Regions from separate parts of the Verrucosispora sp. CNZ293 genome, predicted to be linked through region 2. Evidence: predicted binding sites of a transcription regulator. Region 2 holds the regulator's gene; the other holds the start of a gene.
The links. Region 2 encodes HspR, which represses chaperone genes until heat shock. Its sites were predicted from a motif close to TTGAGTNNNNNNNACTCAA; they were not measured.

Region 1: lon (endopeptidase La) is a predicted target of HspR. The motif match lies at 1,471-1,489, and genes of this name have one in related genera.

Annotation. Positions count from the first base shown of each region.
Region 1 is NZ_PEFR01000001.1:2,113,429-2,116,833, reverse strand. Features, by position in the region: gene CLT74_RS09685 (hypothetical protein) at 1-750, shown strand, start outside; gene CLT74_RS09680 (histone-like nucleoid-structuring protein Lsr2) at 891-1,238, opposite strand; gene lon (endopeptidase La) at 1,513-3,405, shown strand, end outside.
Region 2 is NZ_PEFR01000001.1:4,632,302-4,635,706, reverse strand. Features, by position in the region: gene grpE (nucleotide exchange factor GrpE) at 1-1, shown strand, start outside; gene dnaJ (molecular chaperone DnaJ) at 87-1,262, shown strand; gene CLT74_RS21175 (heat shock protein transcriptional repressor HspR) at 1,291-1,728, shown strand; gene CLT74_RS21170 (hypothetical protein) at 1,908-2,144, shown strand; gene CLT74_RS21165 (hypothetical protein) at 2,200-2,628, opposite strand; gene CLT74_RS21160 (cation:proton antiporter) at 2,801-3,405, opposite strand, start outside.

The DNA.
Region 1 (3,405 bases), 2.5 Mb from region 2:
ACCCTCGACCGGATCACGATCGCCATCGACCGGTTCGGCCCCCGGCCGCGCGGTCTCGCCAACCTCGCCACCTGCCAGGTGCAGCCGGTCGAGAACAACAACGGCGGCGGCAACGACGGCGACGGTGACAACGGCGGCGACGACGGCAACAACAACGGCGGCGGCAACGACAACGGCGGTAACAACGGCGGCAACAACAACAACGGCCTCGACGTGCTGGCGAACAACTGCGACAACAGCCAGCTCCAGCGGCACGACGGTTTCCAGAACGGCAACCGTTGCATCAGCACCGCCTTCGGTGAGGTCGGCGCCGCAGCCAACAACCCGTCGCTGTTGATCACCGACTTCCCGCAGCAGATCAACCGCAACGAGGGCTTCTCGATCCGGGTCAGCACCCGCAACCTCGTCCGGGACCGGTTCCTGCCGGCCGGCCAGGGTGGCTACTACCTGGAAAGCTCGCTGCTCAACGGGGAGGGCCTGACCCGTGGCCACTTCCACACCGCCTGCCGGATGCTGAACAACACGAACGAGGCGCCCGCGCCTGAGCCGGTGCCGGCCTTCTTCGTCGCCACCGAGGACGGCGGCGGCGGTTCCCAGCCGGACGAGGTGACCATCCAGGTTCCGGGTCTGCCGGACTCCGGTACCGCACAGTGCGCGGTCTGGGCCGGCGACGGTTCGCACCGCATCCCGATGTCGGAGCGGGCCAACCAGACCCCCGCCTTCGACGCGGTGCGTATTGAGGTCAACTGACGCCGAGGGCTGAGGCCGTAGGCTGATGCCGAACACGCGGGGCCGCCCGGAATTCCGGGCGGCCCCGTAGCATGTCGGAAAGTCGATGTAACCGTGCCGTGACGGCGGCCCTAACCGCGCCGGAGTGACATTCCCGCTGCTCAGCGGTTCTTGTACGCCTCGACCACCTCAACCGGGATCCGACCCCGCTCGGAAATCTTGTAGCCGTTCCGGACGGCCCATTCGCGGACCGCGCGGTTCTGCTCACGGTTCATTCCGGGAGTGCCCGAACCGGTGCTGCGACGCGGGTTACGGCCAGTGTCGACGGCGCCACGCCCGAGGCGTCGGCCGGCATTGATAAACGGATCCAACGCCTTGCGGAGGACACCCGCGTTCTCGTCGGAAACGTCGATGGTGTACGCGACGCCATCCAGGCTGAACTCGACCGTGCGGTCGGCCTTTCCGCCGTCGAGGTCGTCAGTCAGCACCGTGATTACTTGTTTGGCCATCGTCGATTACTCCCTGTGTCTGACGGGGTGTGCTCAAAGTTTGACTGATCGTCCGCCAATTGCGCAACAAAAGCGCGCCATGCGGCGGTTCGCGTTTTGCGTGGCATCGAAATCCCGATTTTGGATCTGCTGGGCATGGGTGTGGTCGAGCGGCGCGGGGGTGGAACGTCGCCCCGGTGTCGGTGCGCGGTGTGCTGGGTCACACCGAGGAACATCTGGAGTCCACCGCGACTTGAGCCAGACACGCTCAACTCAATGCGATAGCAGGTGTTCGATGTCAACTCTTCCGGTACTTCCACTGACCGACGCCGTACTGCTGCCCGGCATGGTCATCCCGGTGACCCTCGACCCGACCACCCAGGCCGCGGTCGACGCGGCCCGCGCCACAGGTGACCGTACGCTGCTCGCCGTGCCCCGCCTCGACGGCGAGTACGGCTCCGTCGGCGTGATCGCCACCATCGAGAAGGTGGGGCGGCTACCCAGCGGCGAGCCCGCCGCCGTGATCCGTGGTCTCGCCCGGGCCCGCATCGGCTCCGGGGTGCCCGGGCCTGGCGCGGCGCTCTGGGTCGAGGCGACCGAGATCGACGAGCCCGCCCCGGCCGGCAAGGCACGGGAACTGGCCCGCGAGTACCGCGCCCTGGTGACCTCGGTGCTTCAGCAACGCGGCGCGTGGCAGGTCATCGACGCGGTGGAGCGGATGACCGACCTCTCCGAACTGGCCGACTCGGCCGGCTACGCGCCCTGGCTGACCCTGGCGCAGAAGACCGAACTGCTCGCCGCGCCGGACGTCACCGCCCGGCTGGAACTGCTCGTCGGCTGGGTCAAGGACCACCTCGCCGAGCAGGAGGTCACCGAACAGATCAACTCCGACGTCCGCGAGGGGCTGGAGAAGTCGCAGCGGGAGTTCCTGCTGCGTCAGCAACTGGCCGCGATCCGAAAGGAACTCGGCGAGGACGCCCCGGACGGATCGGCCGACTACCGGGCCCGCGTCGAGGCCGCAGACCTGCCCGAGAAGGTGCGCGAGGCGGCGCTGCGCGAGGTCGGCAAGCTGGAGCGGGCCAGCGACGCCTCGCCGGAGGCGGGTTGGATCCGTACCTGGCTCGACACGGTGCTGGAGATGCCGTGGAGCACGCGTACCGAGGACAACACGGACCTGGCCGCGGCGCGGGCCGTGCTCGACGCCGACCACGCCGGCCTGGCCGACGTCAAGGACCGCATCCTGGAGTACCTGGCGGTGCGCAACAGGCGGGCCGAACGTGACCTCGGCGTGATCGGCGGTCGCGGCTCCGGTGCCGTGCTGGCCCTCGCGGGTCCGCCCGGCGTCGGCAAGACCAGCCTCGGCGAGTCGGTCGCGCACGCGCTCGGCCGCAGGTTCGTCCGGGTGTCGCTCGGCGGAATTCGTGACGAGGCCGAGATCCGGGGACACCGGCGCACCTACGTGGGCGCGCTGCCCGGCCGCATCGTCCGGGCGCTGCGTGAGGCGGGCTCGATGAACCCGGTGGTGCTGCTCGACGAGGTCGACAAGGTCTCCGTGGGGTACGCCGGTGACCCGGCCGCAGCCCTGCTGGAGGTGCTCGACCCGGCCCAGAACCACACCTTCCGGGACCACTATCTGGAGGTCGACCTCGACCTGTCCGATGTGCTGTTCCTGGCCACCGCAAACGTGGTGGAGGCCATCCCCGGCCCGCTGCTGGACCGGATGGAACTGGTCACCCTGGACGGGTACACCGAGGACGAGAAGGTGGCTATCGCCCGCGACCACCTGCTGCCGCGCCAGCGGGAGCGGGCCGGGCTGACCGCCGACGAGGTCGACGTGGACGCCGAGGCGCTGGCCCGCGTCGCCGGGGAGTACACCCGGGAGGCCGGCGTACGGCAGCTGGAACGTGCCCTGGCGAAGGTCATGCGGAAGGTGGCAGTGGCCCTGGCCGACGACCCGACGCCGGTCCGCGTCGGCGCCGACGACCTGGTCCGCTACCTGGGCCGGCCGAAGCACACGCCGGAATCGGCGGAACGCACCGCGACACCGGGCGTGGCCACCGGACTGGCGGTCACCGGCGCCGGGGGCGACGTGTTGTTCATCGAGGCGACGAGCATGGAAGGTGAGCCGGGGCTGACCCTCACCGGTCAGCTCGGCGACGTGATGAAGGAGTCGGCGCACATCGCCCTC
Region 2 (3,405 bases):
GTGCGTGACGGTGACCTGGCCGCCCCGCTCGCCGAGACCCGGTGGGCGGGGCGGACCGGGCCCGGAGGTGGGGAGGAGGTGTACGGGTGAGTTCGAAGGACTGGATCGAGAAGGACTACTACGCGGTCCTGGGCGTGGCGAAGGCCGCTCCGGCTGATGAGATCAAGAAGGCGTACCGCAAGCTGGCCCGCGAGTCGCACCCGGACCACAACCCCGGCGACGCCAAGGCCGAGGAACGCTTCAAGGCGGTGTCCGAGGCGTACGCGGTGCTCGGCGACGACGCGAAGCGCCGCGAGTACGACGAGATGCGCTCGCTGTTCGGCTCCGGCGCGTTCCGGCGCGGGGCCCGCCAGCCCGGCCAGCCGGGCGGCGTCCCGTTCGACGTCTCCGATCTGTTCGGCGGCGCGCAGCCAGGTGGCGGCCGGTTCGCCGGTGGCAACATCTCCGACCTGTTCAGCTCGATCTTCTCGGGTGGCGGAGGGGCCGGCGGCGCGCCTGGTCCGGCCCGGGGACGCGATGTCGAGACAGAGGTGGCGCTCGACTTCGACGACGCGGTACGCGGCGTGACCCTGCCGCTGACGCTGCGGGCGCCGGGTGTCTGCGACACCTGCCACGGCAACGGTGCCAAGCCCGGGACGGTGCCCCGCACCTGCCCGGTCTGCCACGGCGCCGGGGTCACCAACCGGAACCAGGGGGCGTTCAGCTTCTCCGAGCCCTGCCGCAACTGCCAGGGCGTGGGCACGGTGGTCGACGAGAAGTGCCCGGAGTGCCAGGGCACCGGCGGGGTCACCAAGACCCGTACGCTCAACGTCCGCTTCCCCGCCGGGGTGGCCGACGGCCAGCGGATCCGGCTGGCCGGCCGAGGCGAGCCGGGCGAGCGCGGCGGTCCGGCGGGTGATCTGTTCGTGCACGTGAAGGTCCGGCCGGACGAGGTCTTCGGGCGTACCGGCGACGACCTCACCCTGACCGTCCCGATCACGTTCGCGGAAGCCGTCCTCGGCACCGATCTGCGGGTACCGACCCTGGACGGCGCGGTGACCCTGCGGGTGCCGCCGGGTACGCCGAGCGGTCGCATCCTGCGGGCCCGGGGAAAGGGCGTCAGCCGCCGGGACGGGCAGAGCGGCGACCTGCTGGTCACCCTCGACGTGGTGGTGCCGGCGCGGGTCTCGGACGAGGCACGGGCCGCTCTGGAGACGTTCGCCGAGCAGACCTCGCCGGCGGCCCGGGAACATCTCGACGCGCGGGTGCGTCGATTCGGTTGATCGGTGAAGCGGTGCGGAGGTGAGCGGGATGGACGGGTTCGTCGGCTCGGATGACCCGGCATACGAGGCCAAGGTGCTGATGATCTCGGTTGCGGCGCGGATGGCGGGCATGCATCCGCAGACGCTGCGCCAGTACGACCGGCTCGGCCTGGTGCAGGCCGGTCGGGCGGCCGGCGGCGGGCGGCGGTACAGCGTCCGGGACGTGGTGCTGCTGCGCGAGGTGCAGCGGCTCAGCCAGGACGACGGCGTGAACCTCGCCGGGATCAAGCGGATCATCGGGCTGGAGCGACTGCTGGAGCAGGCGCAGCAGCGGGTCGCCCAGTTGGAGGCGGAACTCGACGCCGCGTACCGCCGGATGGCCGAGCTGGAGTCGCTGGCCCGCTTTCCCGGCCGTGATCTCGTCCCCACCAGCCAGACCTCGACCGCCCTGGTGGTCTGGCGTCCCCGGCGTAGCCCCGGGCGCTGACGCGCCGCGGTGACCTGTGGGTGTGGCCCCGAGAGCTGGGGCCACACCCCTTCCTGCTTCCGGCGTCTGGCCGGTTCGCATTTTCGGCAAACCCGAGCGGTGGACGGGTTGTCTCGATTAGCCTTCAGGAATCAGGTCTAAACCATCTCAATCCGGACTCCGATCTGGCGGGGGGAGCCATGACGGAATCGGCGAGGAAGGTGGCGGAGGAGACGGAGCACCGCCTCGACGACCTGGCTGAGAACGTCCGGCACCGGTTCGACCGGCTCACCAAGGGACGGTTCTCGGACCAGATCAGGGCCGGCCGGCTCAGCGGCCGGGGTGATCAGGTCGCCACGGACAGCCCACGGGTCGGTCGTGGTGCCGGCCAGGTACGCAGCGAGCAGCACCGTCGCGAGCGGGGCGGGTCGCGCTGACGAGCCGCCGACGTGCGGGCCGGGAGCCACGGGGGGTCCCGGCCCGTTCGGCCGTTCAGAGCCGGCGGTTCTCCCGGACCAGGCCGCCCTCACACCATTCCCGGTACACGAACAGCTCCGGCCGGGTCAGCAGTACCCGACTGTTGTGCGCCCAGGTGCGCATCATCTCGTCACCGTTGCGCTCGGCCTGGTCGACGAGCTTGCGGAAGCGACGCTTCGGGTGGGCCCGGAAGTTCGTCCGGATTCCGTCGGCGGCGTAGATGTAGAGGCAGTGCAGCGCGAACCGACGAGCCGGACAGCGGGTGTCCATGGCGAGCTCGAACAGCGTCATCACCAGCCGGTCACCGGAGACCAGCAGGTCCCAGTCGGGCGGCATCGACGTCAACGGGACTGAATCGGGGTGATAAGCCCACGCTCGCAACTCCGCCGGGGTCGGGTCGACGGGGTTGGCGAAGCCGTGGAACGCTGACTCCTGCACGCTCACCGGCCAACCTTCCGCTCTCGCCCGCGGGGGCCGTACGCCCACCGCGAACCCTGGCTGCTGGGGCGACACGTTAACGCGGTACTGGTGAGTACCGGTAGACCCTGCGGGAAGCAATTCGGCATCTCTTGGTCGGCGAGGGTCCTCCGGCCGGCCGAATCGGCAGGTCCGACGCTCACGCCCGGTTCGACGCGGCGGCAATCCGGGCCCGCTGGGCCGCCGCCCGCGTCCGTAGCCACCCCTTGAACCAGGCGAGGTCGGGCAGCCGGGCGAGCATCGACCCGGTGACGACCGTGATCAGGACGTACGTCGCGGCGAGCGCCGCCAGTTTCGGCGAGACACTGCCGGAGGCTACCGCGATCCCGGCGATGACTATGGAGAACTCGCCCCGGGGTACCAGCGCCAGGCCGGCACGCCAGCGACCCGGTTCGGCGATGCCGACCCGCCGGGCGGCCAGATAGCCGGTAAGCGTCTTGGTCGCCATGGTGGCCACCGCGAGCAGCAGCGCGGGCAGCAGTACCGGCGGAATGTGCCCCGGGTCGGTGGCGAGCCCGAAGAAGACGAAGAACACGGCGGCGAAGAGGTCGCGCACGGGAGTCAGCAACTCGGTGGCGTGGTGGGCGACCGGCCCGGAGAGCGCGATGCCGACCAGGAACGCGCCCACCGCCGCCGACACCTGCAACTTCGCGGCCAACCCGGCGACCAGCAGGGTGAGTCCGAGCACGCCGAGCAGCAGTGCCTCGGGATTGTCGGCCGCCATCGTCCGGGAGACGAGGTTGC